2 regions of the Listeria sp. Marseille-Q6474 genome follow, and region 2 is predicted to be linked to the other one. Evidence: a T-box and tRNA genes for the amino acid it is inferred to sense, from the RefSeq annotation. Region 2 holds a T-box; the other holds one or more tRNA genes.
What was found. A T-box is a leader RNA that pairs with one kind of tRNA and senses whether it is charged. The one in region 2 lies ahead of glyQ (glycine--tRNA ligase subunit alpha), so its partner is inferred to be a tRNA-Gly.
Positions count from the first base shown of each region.

Region 1 (8,506 bases), 490 kb from region 2:
ACTAAGAATTGTTGGAAACTTTCTAAATGAATATAAATAACGTTTTTGCCTTTTGCTTTACCGAAATATTCCGGATTTGGCGCGGCGTATTTTGATTTAGTGTAGTTAAGTACTTCCGTAACATCACTACTATCAGCAAGTGCACGCTGTGTAGATGACTCAGTACTTTTCACTGCATCATAGATTTGGTAGTTAGTCATACCAAGATATTTTACAATATAATTTCTATCAAAAGTTCTTGTTAAAAGTTGCGGACGATCGATTTCAGCAAGTCCTAAGTTAGCAAAGAACATCGCGATACCAAGCGTTAAAACACCAACAACTTTTCTAGCACGGATTCGAGCAGTTTTATCAGGTTTTACAAAGCGGAAAGCAAGTAGTGCAATTAAAATAATAATATCCGCGAAGTAAATAATATCGTGCCAGCTGAGTAACGCTGTGATACTACTACCCATGTCGCCCATGTTTTGCATTTGTTTTGCGTTTAGATTCGGAAGCGTAATGAAATCACTAAAGAATCGATAATAGACAATATTTGCGTAAAGAATAAAGCTCATTAAAAAGTCAATGACAACGATCCAGATAAATGAACGACGTCCTTTAGCAAAAAGTGCGAGACCTAAGAAGAACACAGCCCCACTCAATGGATTTATGAACAGCAAAATTTGCTGCATAAGGTTCTCAATACCAAGTTTAAATTCAAGTTGATATGCAATATACGTTTTTAGCCAATAAAGAATGACGGCTAGAACAAAAAACCCATAATTTTTGCTTAAAAACGTTTGGATTTTTATTTTCCAATCCTTCATGAAACACCTCTCCTACACACTATTTACTCGTTTTAATTGTTGTTTTTGAAATGAAAAAAAGAAGCTGTAATATGTAAAAAAACAATTTCATACAGCACCCACTTTAACATAATTCTAACACAAGATTAATAAAAGGCAAGTTATAACACATACGTCTGAAGTAGGATTTTAGGGGAAATAGGCTGATATAACTAGTCAAAAAAGAACCATTTTGACTAGAATTCTGCTAGAATAAAAAGTGAAATAGGAGGTATAAAATGAACGCTAAAATCACTCCAACTTTTTTTGAAAATAAAACTACCATTGAATTAGCTAGAGATATAATAGGGATGAGACTCGTGCATGAAATAGGTAATTATACTCTTTCTGGTTACATTGTTGAAACGGAAGCCTATCTCGGGGCAACAGATATGGCAGCCCATAGTTTTAAAAACTTACGAACCAAGCGGACTGAAGTAATGTTCGGCACTCCAGGAACGATTTATACGTATCAAATGCACCAGCAAGTATTATTAAACTTTATTACGATGCGAGAAGGCATTCCGGAAGCTGTTTTAATTAGAGCATTAGAACCAACGAAAGAGTCCATCGAACAAATGGAACAAAATCGTTTTTTGAAAACTGGCTTTGAATTAACGAACGGCCCGGGTAAATTAACGCAAGCTTTAGGATTAAGTATGCAAGATTATGGGAAAACTCTTTTTGATAGCAATATTTGGTTAGAAAGGGCAAAAGTGCCACATATAATAGAAGCAACTAATCGAATTGGTGTTCCAAATAAAGGTATCGCGACCCATTATCCTCTAAGGTTCACAGCTAAAGGAAGCCCGTATATTTCAGCGCAACGTAAAAGACAAATTTCAGACTATATTTGGGAATAACTTTACAAATTTGTCACAGGTGCAAAAATACTTCAATAAGGCGGCTGATTTCCTTTGCTTCATCAGAGTAGCTACTATATAATGAAATAGTTACAAGGAGGAATAATATGTTAAAGAAAACAATCGCAATCGTTATTTTAATCATCGGTTTACTATTAATTTTTTCCCCATTCATTAAAAACGGCATTGTAAAATATATGAGTGGCCATGAAACAATCGATCAATACAATGCATCCGATTTAAAGAAAAACAATGACAAAGACGCTACATTTGATTTTGAAAGTGTACAACTTCCATCTATGACCTCTGTCATCAAAGGTGCAGCAGACTATGACAAAGATGCCGTTATTGGCTCGATAGCTGTTCCTTCTGTAGACGTTAACTTACTAGTATTTAAAGGAACCAACACTGCTAATTTACTTGCAGGAGCAACAACAATGCGTTCTGACCAAGTAATGGGTAAAGGTAACTATCCATTAGCGGGGCACCATATGCGTAATGAATCAATGCTATTTGGTCCAATTATGAAGGTAAAAGAAGGCGACAAGATTTACCTGACTGACCTCGTAAATTTATATGAATATACAGTTACTGAAACAAAAACAATTGATGAAACAGAAGTAAGCGTGATAGATAATACGAAAGACGCTAGAATCACATTAATCACATGTGATAAGCCAACGGAAACGACGAAACGATTTGTTGCAGTTGGTGAGCTAGATAAAACAGAAAAACTAACAAAAGAACTAGAGAATAAATATTTCCCTAGTAAATAAGTAAAATTTTAAAAAGGCAGCAGATTTTCTTAGCTGTCTTTTTATCTGGATAATTTCTCCTTTTATTATAAATGTTGTATCATATAAATGAGGTTTATTTTGAGAAAGGAAGTGCAGTAATGAAACTAACCGTTTTTGGACATTGGGGCGGATATCCGGTAGCGAACGAAGGCACATCGAGTTATTTGCTAGAAGAAGCTGGATTTAAGTTATTAATTGATGTGGGGGCAAGTGCCGTTTCCATCATGCAAAACTTCATTGATCCTGATGACATTGATGCCGCAATAATTTCTCATTACCATCCAGATCATGTAGCAGACGTAGGGATTTTGCAGCACATTCGTTTGTTGTCGCAAAAAAAAGAAAAACCACCTGTCTTACCTATTTATGGGCACAAAGAAGATGAACGTGGCTATTCTTATTTAGAAATGGCGAATGTAACAAAAGCAGTGGAGTATAAAGCAAATGACACGCTTGAAATCGGACCGTTTAAAGTAACCTTCTTAAAAACAGTTCATCCAGTACCTTGTTATGCCATGCGAATTGAAGCAGCTGGAAAAATCTTTGTATACACCGCAGACAGCGCTTATCAAGATAGTTTTATTCCTTTTGCAGAAAACGCAGATTTACTCGTAACAGATACGAACTTTTTCCATGATTTAGCTGGAAAAACAAAAGTTCATATGGCAAGTACCGAAGTCGCAAAAATTGCTAAAGAAGCAAATGTGAAATCGTTACTCCTCAGCCATTTACCAGAAGTTGGTGATTTAGAAGTATTGAAACAAGAAGCAGCAGCTATTTACACCGGAGAAATTGCACTCGCATCAAAAGGATTTACGAAAACATTTTAATATAGAAGAAAAGGGGTTTGGGGTATGTATTTTATAGATAATAATAATGAAAAAGATCCGCGTATTAATTTAGCAGTTGAGGAATTTATTTTAACCGAATTGAAGTTAGATGAACCGGTTTTACTTTTCTACATTAATAAGCCATCGATAATTATTGGTCGGAATCAAAATACGGTAGAAGAAATCGATACAGAATATGTCGAGAAAAATGACGTAATTGTGGTGCGTAGACTTTCAGGTGGTGGCGCTGTTTATCATGATGAAGGTAACTTGAATTTTAGTTTTATTACAGATGACGACGGCGAATCGTTCCATAATTTTGCGAAGTTTACACAACCGATTGTGGAAGCTCTTAAACGTTTAGACGTAAATGCGGAATTAAAAGGACGTAATGATTTATTAATCGATGGTTTTAAAGTATCAGGAAATGCGCAATTTGCAACAAAAGGAAAAATGTTCTCGCACGGTACTTTAATGTATGATTTGAACTTAGATAATGTCGCTGCATCACTAAAACCACGTAAAGATAAAATTGAATCAAAAGGAATTAAGTCAGTTCGTAGTCGTGTAGCGAATATTTCTGATTTTATGGATCAAGAAATGACTACCGAAGAATTCCGCGATTTATTATTGCTTTACATTTTTAACGTGGAAAAAGTAGAAGATGTGAAAGAATACAAATTAACCGCTGCAGATTGGGAAAAAATCCATGAAATTTCTGCTAAGCGTTATGGCAATTGGGACTGGAACTACGGAAAATCTCCAAAATTCGATTTAACACGGACAAAACGTTTTCCAGTTGGAGCAGTCGATGTTCGCTTAAACGTACAAAAAGGAGTTATTACAGATATTAAGATTTTTGGTGACTTCTTTGGCGTAAAAAATGTGGCAGATATTGAGGAGAAATTAGTCAACACAACTTATAAGCGTGAAGCATTGGCTGAAGCTTTAGCAGATATAGAAGTAAAAGAATACTTTGGTAACATTACAAAAGATGAATTTTTAGATTTACTTTATTAAAAAAAGAAAGCACGCATTCCGCGTGCTTTCTTTTTTATTTAAGATTTTTTCCTGACATCCAATGTTCCAGCCGTTTTCCGACAAACCATAAAATAACGACAGAAACAGCTAAAATAGCCAGTTTAAGTGGTTGGTGAATTAAGTCTACGAAATCATAACCAATATAGCTAATCGCAAAGACTTTGATTAATTTCCCACCTACAAGCGCTAAGATAAATTGGTAAACTTTTATTTTAGAGAGACCTGCAACGATATTTACAGCAGAAGATGGTGTAAAAGGCATTACAAGTAAAATGAAAATCGGACTAAAACCATGTCTATCAATCCATTCCATTACTCGTTTAATTTGTTTATGTCCGGAAATAAATCGCAAAAATCGAGTCTGCCCAAATTTTCGAGCTAACAAGAAAACACATAAACTACCTGCAATTGCAGCTGTAACGGATATTAAAAAGCCGCCAAACAGTCCGTATGCATTAACGTTAACTACAACAAAAACAATAAATGGTAAAAAAGGTAAAAACGCTTCAATAAAAGGTAAGAAAAAAGCTAAAAGTGGACCTAAATTCCGATACTCACTTAGCCAGTACATTAAATTATCATAAGAAAAGAAATTCATCATATCCTGCCAAAATGTCATAAGCAAGCCTCCAGTAGTCTTTAAAAACATACTTTATTTTCTCACATAAAAATGATAAAGCGCTAATAAAACAGCTTGAATATAGTTAAAATCCTAGCAAATCAACCAGGATTTTAATTATATATTATTTTTGGTCAGAAAAACCATTTTCTTCTTCAATAATGTAAAGCGGGCGGTCTTTTACTTCATCATAAATTCGACCAATGTATTCACCAATTAAGCCAAGAATGAAAAGAATCGTCCCGCCAAAAACAAGTTGTAAAATAATAATAGAAGTCCAGCCAGTTAATGTTGTATCAGTAAAGAATCGTTGGAAAAGCACAATAATTAAGTAAATAAAACCAATGAAAGCTGTTAAAACCCCAAGGTAACTTGCGAGTTTTAATGGACGATAAGAAAATGATGTAATTCCGTCTATAGATAATTTAATCATTTTTTTGAGTGGATATTTTGTTTCTCCAGCCGCGCGTTCATCGCGTTCATAGTGAAGAGCTGTTTGTTTAAATCCAAGCCAACTAACTTGCCCGCGAACAAAAGGATTTTTTTCATGTAAGCCAGCTAGCTCTCGACAAACTTGCGCATCCATGAGTCGGAAGTCACCAGTATCAACCGGAATATTAATATCCGTTAATTTAGTTAAAATACGATAAAAGAGAGAAGCACTTTGTTTTTTAAAGAAAGTCTCCCCTTTTCGTTTCAGACGTTGGGCGTAAACAACTTGGTAGCCTTCTTTCCATTTCTCTACCATTTCAATAATTAACTCAGGGGGATCTTGTAAATCTGCGTCGATAACAATAACTGCTTTACCATGCGCATAATTGGCGCCAGCAGTAATAGCAATCTGATGCCCAAAATTTCTCGAAAAATGGATTGCTTTTACACAACTATCTTCCGCACTTAATTTTTGCAACATACTCTTCGTTAAATCACGACTACCATCATTTACAAAAATAATTTCGTAGGGACCGTCAAGTGTCTGCATGACCTCTGTAAGTCTCCCGTAAGTTTTTAGTAGAACTTCTTCTTCGTTAAAAACAGGGACTATACAGGAGTATTCAATATTTTTTTCCATATTTCACACATCCTTAATTAAGTTGATAAAGCGTCCCGCCACTAGTACCATTTATCCCTGTTGTTCTTACTTCTATAGTTTGTGATGCACTAGAAGTAGTATCGTCGTTTGAAAAAAGTGGGACAATGCCACTTAAAGCAAGCGATCTCTTTACCATTTCTTCATCCATTTTACCACATTTGGTTCAGAAGCTTTACTACTTAAGGGAGAGAATCAATATTTATTTCACAGCATATAAGCAAGTTAGTAAAAAGCCTTGAAAATCATAAATATAGTAGGATTTTATTTTTTACAAAGAAATTCCAGAAAAAGTCTTGTCAAAACTAACATAGAATGGTATTATATAAAAGTTGTTAAAACACTAAGAACTACTTACTGTGCGGGTGTAGTTTAGTGGTAAAACTACAGCCTTCCAAGCTGTTGTCGTGGGTTCGATTCCCATCACCCGCTTTATATTTTTTATAAATCCTGTTATCAACGCAGTGTTTCGACCTTTCTAAGCGAAGCATTGCGTTTATTTTATTGCCTGAAAATAAGGAAAGGGGGAATGATGATAGTGAAGCCAGAATCAAATTACGCAGCGCTAAAAGAAGAGCTAATTGCTTATGCACATGAAATTGGAATTCAAAAAATTGGTTTTACGACAGCAGACCCTTTTTTATTTTTAAAGGAACGGTTACTAGAAGCTGAAGCGTTAGATCTTTTTACAGGGTTTGAGCATCCGGTTATTGATGAGCGTGTTTATCCAGAGCTTATTTTCAAAGAACCCCAGTCGATTATTGCTATTGCACTTGCTTACCCATCTAAATTAAAAGAAGCGCCTACCAGCAAAAAAGAAGCAAGACGTGGCGTTTTTGCTAGAGCTTCGTGGGGCATCGATTATCATACTGTTTTACGAGAGAAATTAGCTCTACTGGAACAATTTTTAAGTGAGCGTTTGCCTGATGTACGAATGAAATCTATGGTAGATACTGGTGAATTATCGGATGTGGCTGTGGCAGAACGAGCTGGCATTGGTTGGCGCGGGAAAAACACGCTGCTTATAACGCCAGAATTCGGCTCTTGGGTTTATTTAGGGGAAATGATAACCAATATTCCTTTTGAACCAGATACGCCTGCTAGCGACTTGTGTGGCAGCTGCAACCAATGTGTTAAAGCTTGTCCAACAGGTTCCTTGTTAGGTGAAGGGAAAATGAATCCGAAAATATGTTTAAGCTACCTCACCCAAACAAAAGACTTTCTAGATGAAAAATATCGCGAAGTATTGCATAATCGTTTGTATGGCTGTGATACTTGTCAGGTAGTTTGTCCATATAATCGCGGTCATGATTTTCATTTTCATGAGGAAATGGAGCCGGACCCGGAACTTGTTCGTCCCGAGTTAAAGCCACTGCTACATATTTCAAATCGCGCTTTCAAAGAGCAGTTTGGTGATATGGCTGGTTCATGGCGTGGGAAAAAGCCAATCCAACGAAATGCGATAATTATTTTAGCTCGTTATAAAGATAAAACCGCAGTACCAGACTTAATTGATTGCTTGGAAAATGATCCGAGACCAGTCATTCGAGGAACCGCTGGATGGGCCTTACGTAAAATCGGCGGGGAACAAGCTGAAGAAGCTGTCCAAAAAGCGCTCCAAAACGAACAAGATGAACAAGTACTCCAAGAATTAACAGCAATACCAAATTAATAGAAACCAGGTGAAAAGAAATGCCAAACCATATCGTACTATATCAACCAGAAATCCCTGCAAACACAGGAAATATCTCAAGAACATGTGCTGGAACAGATACTTATTTACATTTAATTCGTCCACTTGGTTTTTCCACAGATGATAAAATGTTAAAACGCGCCGGACTGGACTACTGGGATAATGTGAAACTTTCCTATTACGATTCCCTAGATGAGTTTTTCGAAAAAAATGCTGGTGGAGAATTCTACTATATTACTAAATTCGGACGGCATGTTTATAGTGACGTTGACTATAGTGATCCAAATAAAAATTATTTCTTTGTTTTTGGAAAAGAAACTACTGGTTTGCCTGATGAACTTTTACAAGCAAATGAGGAAAATTGTTTACGGATTCCAATGACAGATCATATTCGGTCTTTAAATTTATCTAACACCGCAGCAGTTTTAGCATATGAAGCGTTACGTCAACAGAGTTTTGGCGCGCTTTTACAAGAACCAAATTACGATCGGAAAATCTTTAAAGACTAAGGGGGAGTTAGGATGAATCAGGCGATAGATGCCATTTTAGGTCATTATTCAGTACGGAACTTTGAAGATAAAGCTTTAACAGAAGAAGAATTAGCTTTACTTATTAAAAGTGCGCAGGCCGCATCTACATCTAGTTTTGTTCAAGCATACTCTATAATCGGAATAACAGATAAAAAAATTCGAGAACAAATTTCTGTTATTGCGGGAAATCAACCATACACTGTACAAACAGGACAA
Region 1 is NZ_CAMPPS010000001.1:726,443-734,948, reverse strand. Features, by position in the region: gene ltaS (lipoteichoic acid synthase LtaS) at 1-809, opposite strand, end outside; gene OC533_RS03725 (DNA-3-methyladenine glycosylase) at 1,067-1,690, shown strand; gene OC533_RS03720 (class A sortase) at 1,798-2,466, shown strand; gene OC533_RS03715 (MBL fold metallo-hydrolase) at 2,586-3,317, shown strand; gene lplA1 (lipoate protein ligase LplA1) at 3,342-4,337, shown strand; gene OC533_RS03705 (TVP38/TMEM64 family protein) at 4,372-4,977, opposite strand; gene OC533_RS03700 (glycosyltransferase family 2 protein) at 5,102-6,049, opposite strand; gene OC533_RS03695 (hypothetical protein) at 6,063-6,206, opposite strand; tRNA gene OC533_RS03690 (tRNA-Gly) at 6,429-6,499, shown strand; gene queG (tRNA epoxyqueuosine(34) reductase QueG) at 6,600-7,739, shown strand; gene trmL (tRNA (uridine(34)/cytosine(34)/5-carboxymethylaminomethyluridine(34)-2'-O)-methyltransferase TrmL) at 7,760-8,269, shown strand; gene nfsA (oxygen-insensitive NADPH nitroreductase) at 8,282-8,506, shown strand, end outside.
Region 1: it has a tRNA-Gly gene. The T-box ahead of glyQ (glycine--tRNA ligase subunit alpha) is inferred to sense a tRNA for this amino acid. The anticodon was not compared.

Region 2 (8,506 bases):
GCATTCAAGAGATAAATCGAGAGTATCGCAATAAAGACCAAGCAACAGATGTTATTTCGTTTGCACTAGAAGAAATGGGCGACGGCGAAACAGAAATTGACTGGGGAGATTTTGACCTCGAAACTCCACGAATGCTCGGTGATATTATCATTTCAACTGAAAAAGCAGAAGAACAAGCGAAAGATTACGGACATACAAAAGCAAGAGAATTAGGTTTTCTAGCAGTTCACGGATTACTGCATTTGCTTGGTTATGATCATATGGAGCCTGACGAGGAAAAAGTAATGTTTGGCTTACAAAAAGAAGTGTTGGATGCTTATGGACTCGAAAGATAGAAAGTATAAACGTAGTAAAAACTATGCAGAGTCCTTTCAGCACGCTTTTACCGGACTGAAAACTGCTTTTTTAGAAGAACGAAATATGAGGTTTCATACATTTGCGGCACTTGCGGTAGTTATTTGTGGCTTTTTCTTTCATGTGACTAGATCTGAATGGATTTTATTAATTCTATCTATTTTTGGTGTATTAACGTTAGAAATGGTCAATACAGCAATTGAAAGAGCCGTGGATGTTGCAACAGAGCAATACATTGATGAAGCGAAAAAAGCAAAAGATGTTGCTGCTGGTGCAGTTTTACTTGCGGCAATTGTGGCAAGTTTTATCGGACTAATTATATTCATACCATACTTTTGTCAGATGTTTTTATAAAAAGAAGGGATTGTGACTTGGTAAATGAAAGAAAATAATTTTATCTCACTCGCTAAACAAGCAAGAGAATTTGCGTATGTTCCTTACTCGAAATTTCCAGTTGGAGCAGCTCTTGTAACGAAAGATGATGAAGTCGTGTTAGGTTGTAATATCGAAAATGCTTCTTTCGGCCTAACAAACTGTGCTGAACGGACAGCAATTTTCAAAGCTGTATCTGAAGGAAAAAGAGATTTTAAACAATTAGTTGTAGTAGCAGATACAGAGGGACCTGTATCGCCTTGCGGGGCATGCAGACAAGTAATTAGTGAATTTTGTGCGCCAGATATGCCAGTAATTTTAACAAACTTAACAGGAAAAACAGCGACGGTAACTGTGAAAGACCTTTTACCAGGCGCATTCACATCGGAGGATATGTTATGAGTGAACCATTTAAATCAGGATTTGTCGCTATAGTTGGGCGACCGAACGTTGGTAAATCAACTTTATTAAACCATATTATTGGTCAAAAAATTGCGATTATGAGTGATAAAGCGCAAACAACTAGAAATAAAGTTCAAGGCGTATTTACAACAGACGAATCACAAATTATTTTCATCGATACACCAGGGATACATAAACCAAAACATAAATTAGGCGACTTTATGGTAAAAATCGCCTTAAACACATTTCAAGAAGTAGACTTGATTTATTTTGTTATCGACGCTTCCACCGGTTTTGGCCGAGGGGATGAATTTATCATTGAAAAGCTTAAAAACGTCCAAACGCCTGTATTTCTTTTAATTAATAAAATTGACTTAATTTCCCCAGAAGATTTAATAAAACTTATTGAACAGTACCGGGAACTTATGGATTTTGAAGAAATAATTCCGATTTCTGCGCTCGAGGGAAACAATGTTCCTAATTTATTAGAACAAACGAATGCTAACCTTGAAATCGGCCCAATGTATTATCCAAAAGATCAAATTACCGATCACCCAGAACGCTTTATTATTTCTGAATTAATTCGTGAGCAAGTTTTACAATTAACGCGTGAAGAAGTACCGCATTCTGTTGCTGTAGTTATTGAAGGCATTGAAAAAAATCCTAAAACAGAAAAACTAACTATTAATGCAACTATTATTGTGGAGAGAAGTACACAAAAAGGCATTATTATTGGTAAACAAGGCCAAATGCTTAAGCAAATTGGTATGCGAGCAAGGAAAGAAATTGAAAGTTTGCTCGGCTCCAAAGTATTCTTAGAAATTTGGGTAAAAGTTCAAAAAAATTGGCGTGACAAAGAACATTATTTACATGATTATGGTTTTGACCGCGAAGAATATTAATAAAAAAGCATCTGGTACACAAATTTGTGTACCAGATGCTTTTTATTTATTCAGTCCAGCTATAATTGTCATACTCTATACTATAAGGACCAAAATTATATACTTCATAATAAAGTGTTAACTCTTTTGTTTCACCTGGCTGAACATCACCAGTGAAACTATCTTCGGTAATTTGTTGTCCATAATCTTCAGCGGCATCATCGTACAACGAGATATCCTCTGAATAAAACGGAAGAGGATCAGTGCCCGTATTTTCAAATTTCACTTTGACTTTATAAATATCATAACCATCATTCTTTTGAGACACTTCAGGTTTATAAACAGTTATAGTGCTGTCATTTTCTAAAACAACAGGCTCACCATAATCTACATCCGTATAATCATTATAATAATCTTCGTCATAGCTTTCTGCATAATCATTAGTATAAACATCGGTACCACTACCACCGTAAAAAGAAAATGGATTATTAAAGCCTTGAAGTAAACTAACTGTTGCTAAGTTTAACCCAGCTAACAATACATAAAAACCAATACCAAATGATAATCCAGCGACAATAATGCCGGCCCATCTTTCCTTTCTAACAATAAGCAAAATAATTCCCACAACTACACCTATGAATGTGAGTATAAACAAGCTGATCAATAATATAAGTAACATATCCATAGAATAAAAAATCCTTTCTTTCTTGCCTTTTTCTCTATTTTACAATAGCAAGTCGCGGAAAGATAGCAAAAAATATAAAAAGACACAATCGTTTAGAAAATGTTATAATAAAAAGAATGAAAAAGGAGGGTTGCCACATGGAAAAATGCGAAGGAATCGTGATACGACAGACGAGTTATCGTGAATCAGATAAAATAGTCCGCATGTATACGCGTGAATTTGGAAAAATTGGTGTGGTTGCTCGTGGCGCAAAAAAAACCAAAAGTAGATTAGCTGCTGTAACACAATTATTTACAAATGGATACTTCACTTTTTTTGGGGGAAACGGGCTTGGTACGCTTCAACAAGGAGAAGTTATCGAAAATTTTTCTTCCATTCAACAAGATATTTTTATGACGGCTTATGCCACTTATGTATGCGAGTTATTGGATAAAGCAACCGAAGAACGCCAGCCAAATCCATATTTATATGAGCTAACTTTTCAAATTTTACGTGACATTGATGAAGGATATGATTCGCAAATTCTAACCCAAATTTATGAAATGAAAATGTTACCTGTGTTAGGACTTTACCCAACTATGGATAAATGCGCTATTTGCGGGGAGACGACAGGACATTTTGATTTTTCAACAAGAAGTAACGGAATTATTTGCCATCGCTGCTTTGATAAAGACCGCTACCGGATGCATTTACCGGAAAATGTAGTAAAACTTTTAAGGCTATTTTTTATATTTCAATTAGGCCGATTAGGCAATATTGATGTGAAGCAAGAAACAAAAGAATGGCTCCAAAAAGCTATTGATACTTATTACGACGAATATTCTGGTTTATATTTAAAAAGCAGGAAATTTTTACGTGATATGGATAAATGGGAAAATATGTTAAAAAAAGATAGCGATGATTGACTTTTTCGCAAAAATACAGTATCTTTTAATATATCAACTAATAGGTACATTGAAGGAAAATAGTAACAAAAAGCTCTATTTTTAGCGAGTTCGGGTGTGGTGTGAGCCGGATATTTAACTTTTTGTGAAGGCGTTCTGGAGTACAGCGAAATCAAGGTGGGAATTGTTTAAATTCCAAATAGGGTGGAACCGCGAGATAACTCTCGTCCCTATATGCTTTAAATCAGCATATAGAGACGAGAGTTTTTATATTGGCTGAATTATTTTGGAGGTGGAAGCAATGAATTTACAAACAATGATTAGAACGTTACAAGATTATTGGTCCGAACAAGGTTGTATTATGTTGCAATCGTATGATGTGGAAAAAGGTGCTGGTACAATGAGCCCTTATACTTTCTTAAAAGCAATTGGTCCAGAACCTTGGAAAGCAGGTTATGTGGAGCCTTCTCGTCGTCCAGCAGATGGCCGTTACGGAGAAAACCCAAACAGATTATTCCAACATCATCAATTTCAAGTAGTGATGAAACCTTCTCCTGACAACATTCAAGAGCTTTACCTTGGCTCATTAGAAAAATTAGGAATTAACCCGTTAGAACATGATATTCGTTTTGTGGAAGATAACTGGGAAAACCCTTCGTTAGGATGCGCAGGACTTGGATGGGAAGTATGGTTAGATGGGATGGAAATCACTCAATTTACTTATTTCCAACAAGTAGGCGGCTTAGAATGTTTCCCAGTTACATCTGAAATTACTTATGGTGTGGAACGTTTAGCAAGTTATATTCAAGATAAAGAAAATGTATTTGATTTAGAATGGACAGAAGGTATTAGCTATCGCGATATTTTCTTCCAAGCAGAATTCGAAAACTCCAAATATGCCTTTGAAACTTCTAATACAGATATGCTATTAACTCTTTTTGACACATATGAAAGAGAAGCAGCTCGTCAAATGCAAGAAGGACTAGTTTTCCCAGCATATGACTATGTATTAAAATGTTCGCACACTTTTAACTTATTAGATGCTCGCGGTGTTGTTTCAGTAACTGAACGAGCACAGTATATCGGTCGTATCAGAAACTTAGCAAGACGTATCGCCAAAACATTTTATGAATCACGAGAAAAACTTGGCTTCCCATTAGTCAAAGAAGAGGGAGGAAAACGTCATGAGTAAAGACTTTTTATTAGAAATTGGTTTAGAAGAAATGCCAGCGAAGTATGTGACTAGCTCTGTATTACAACTGGAAAAACGAGTGACAGATTGGTTAAAAGACAACCAAATCGAATTTAAAGAAATTAAAACTTATTCTACACCAAGACGTTTAACTGTCCTAGTAGAAGAAATGGCTGAAGAACAAGCTAATCGTGTGGAAGAAGCAAAAGGCCCTGCCAAAAAAATCGCTCTAGACGACGAAGGTAACTGGTCGAAAGCTGCATTAGGATTCGCCAAAAGTCAAAAAGTAGCACCAGAAGATTTAACTTTTCGCGAAATTAAAGGTGTGGAATATATTTACATTAAAAAAGAAGTAATCGGCGAAAAAACAACCGTGTTACTTCCAAGCCTAGAAAAAGTAGTAACAAGTATGACTTTCCCAGTAAGTATGCACTGGGGTAGTAATGATTTACGTTATATTCGCCCAATCAAATGGCTTATCGCAATGTTTGGCGAAGAAATTATCCCATTTGAAATCACTGGTGTCTCAACTAGTAATACTTCCCGTGGTCATCGTTTCTTAGGAAAAACAGCTACAATCAATCAACCGAGCGACTATCCACATGCATTATTAGAACAATTTGTCGTTGTTAATGCTAGTGAACGCAAACAGGCTATTGTAGGACAATTACGTGAATTAGAAACAATGGAAAATTGGCAAATCAGAGAAGATGACGACTTATTAGAAGAAGTAACTAATCTTGTCGAATATCCAACTGTATTAGCGGGTAATTTTGAAAAAGAATATTTGGAACTACCTGAAGAAGTTTTAATTACGACGATGAAAGAACACCAACGTTACTTCCCAGTTTTCAGCCAAGAAGGAGAATTATTGCCTCATTTTGTAACCGTTCGTAATGGTAACCATGAAAATCTAGATACAGTGGCACGAGGAAACGAAAAAGTACTACGCGCTCGTTTGTCAGATGCTGATTTCTTCTATCAAGAAGATTTAAAAATAACCATTGACGAAGCAGTTGCTAAATTACAAAATATCGTTTTCCATGAAAAATTAGGTACTTTGACAGAAAAAATGAAACGTGTGCAAAAAGTGGCATTGATGCTTGCTGATTACTTAAATTGGCAAGAAGAAGATAAACAAGACATTATCCGCTTAACAAATATTTATAAATTTGATTTAGTAACCAATATCGTTGGTGAATTCCCGGAACTACAAGGTTTAATGGGCGAAAAATACGCCTTATTACAAGGTGAAAAACCAGCAATCGCAACAGCCATTCGCGAACATTATTTACCAAGTTCAGCAGAAGGCGTTTTACCGCAAACAGACCTAGGTTCCCTTATCGCAATTGCGGATAAATTAGAAACATTAATTGGTTTCTTCTGTGTAAATATTGTACCAACTGGCTCTGCTGATCCATTTGGTTTACGTCGTAGTGCTTTTGGGGCGATGCGCATTATCCAAGCAAATGGTTGGGACATTCCAATGCTTGAAGTTATTTCTCGTATAGTGGACATGGAACGTGCAGAAGGTGCTACTGAATTACCAAGTGCAGATGTGAAAAAAGAAGTGCAGACCTTCTTGAAAAATCGTTTACGTGTTATTTTACAAGGACATCATATTCGTCATGATATTATTGACGCTGTTATCGGCGGAGATCCAAATGTGATTCCGCAACTGATTGATCGTGCTCAAATCTTAAATAAACATGCGGATGCAGAGTGGTTCCGCCCAACTATCGAAGCTTTAACACGAGTAGTTAAAATTTCTAAAAAATACGAAGATGGCGTAGAAGTGGATCCGAACTTATTTGAAAATGAATACGAACAAGAGCTATTCGATAAATTAGAAAAACTAAAATATGATTATGCTGGTTTAACAATTGTTGAAAGACTTAAAGCATTTGCTGATTTACGTACAACAATTGATGGCTATTTCGATAATACGCTAGTGATGACTGATAACGATGAACTAAAAAACAATCGTCTTGCGCTTTTATTCGAACTAGCAAGCTTTATTAAAGAATTTGCTCAAATGGATGAAATTAATGTAAAATAAAAGTAAGATTTTGAGCAAAGAGGAGGAAGTATGTATGACTCAACCAGCCGTATACGTGGTTTCCGATTCAACAGGAGAAACGGCCGAACTCGTGACAAGAGCAGCACTTAGTCAATTTGGTCAAACACCGAAGTTTATCCATCGTTTTCACCACGTCGATTCTTCTCACATGATTGAAGAAATTGTTGACTTAGTGGCAGTGAACAATGGCATAATCGTGCACACCATTGTACTCGAAAGCGTCCGTGAAGAGCTTAATAAAACTGCTCAAGCTTTCGGCGTACCGATTATTGACTTATTTGGGCCGCTTTTAAATCAGTTAGAAGAAACCTACAAGATTAAACCACTTTCTGAACCTGGCCGCGTTCGTTCGATGGATGAAGCTTATTTCAATAAAGTTGCCGCAATCGAATTTGCCGTAGAGAATGACGATGGTCGTAATCCAAGAGGCATTTTGCAAGCGGATTATGTATTAATTGGTATTTCAAGAACCTCAAAAACTCCTTTATCGCAATATTTAGCGCTTAAAGGTTTAAAAATCGTCAATATTCCAATCGTTCCAGAAGCACAAATCCCAGATGAACTTTTTGAAATTGACCCTAAAAAAATAATTGGTCTAAAAATTAGTAAACAAAAATTAACGAAAATTAGACAAGAGCGTTTAATTTCGATTGGTTTACCTGGTGCTGGTACTTATGCAAGTAATCAACGAATTGATGAAGAATTAGCGATTTTTAATAAACTAGCCAGTAAATTAAATTGTTTCGTGTTAGATGTGACTAATAAAGCCATTGAAGAGACTGCAAACGAGATTTTAATCCACATTGGTGAAATTGTTGATGAAAATTTAGAATTATAAGAAGGACTTTTGCTTTTTATGGCGAATATATATATTATACGGGAAAAACTGCTTGTAAAAATTAGTTACTTCCCGTATAATCTAAATTCGCGTGTGAAAAAGCCAAATCTATGAATAATATTAAAAAAACGGGTTAAAAACTCGTTTTTTAACTTGCCTTCATAGATTTTAAGAGAGGATGGAATATGTGCCAAAAATTTTAGTTGATGCCGATGCTTGCCCGGTAAAAGCAGAAATAAAACAAGTCGCCGAACAATTTCAGTTAGACGTTATTTTTGTGGCTTCTTTTAACCATTACTCTGTAAATACAAACGGAGAAAATTGGATTTTTGTTGATACTGGCAAAGAATCAGCGGATATGCGAATGATGAATTTAGCAAACAAAGGTGATATTATCGTAACGCAAGATATTGGCCTTGCTAGCATTCTACTTGCAAAAGGTACGTATGTCTTTTCGAATCGGGGCGAACTTTACCGAGAAGAAGAAATGTCATTAATGTTAGATATTCGCTATAGACATGCCAAAGAAAGGCAACAAGGCAAATATAGCAAAGGTCCTAAAGCAATGAGCGATCAAGATCGTGTGCTTTTCAAAGACCGGATGACTACATTTTTCAAAAATAAGTAAATAGGAGTTGACTGTCAAGATGGCGCGGATTCCTGAAGAAGTAATAGATCAAGTCCGGAATCAAGCGGATATAGTCGATATTATTGGTAATTATGTCCAATTAAAAAAACAAGGTCGTAACTATTCTGGCTTATGTCCATTCCATGGCGAAAAAACGCCTTCCTTCTCTGTATCACCAGAAAAACAAATT
Region 2 is NZ_CAMPPS010000001.1:235,041-243,546, forward strand. Features, by position in the region: gene ybeY (rRNA maturation RNase YbeY) at 1-335, shown strand, start outside; gene OC533_RS01145 (diacylglycerol kinase family protein) at 313-708, shown strand; gene OC533_RS01150 (cytidine deaminase) at 733-1,128, shown strand; gene era (GTPase Era) at 1,125-2,030, shown strand; gene OC533_RS01160 (DUF4352 domain-containing protein) at 2,077-2,694, opposite strand; gene recO (DNA repair protein RecO) at 2,832-3,599, shown strand; T-box leader at 3,640-3,813, shown strand; gene glyQ (glycine--tRNA ligase subunit alpha) at 3,880-4,770, shown strand; gene glyS (glycine--tRNA ligase subunit beta) at 4,763-6,829, shown strand; gene OC533_RS01180 (pyruvate, water dikinase regulatory protein) at 6,864-7,688, shown strand; gene OC533_RS01185 (DUF188 domain-containing protein) at 7,876-8,316, shown strand; gene dnaG (DNA primase) at 8,336-8,506, shown strand, end outside.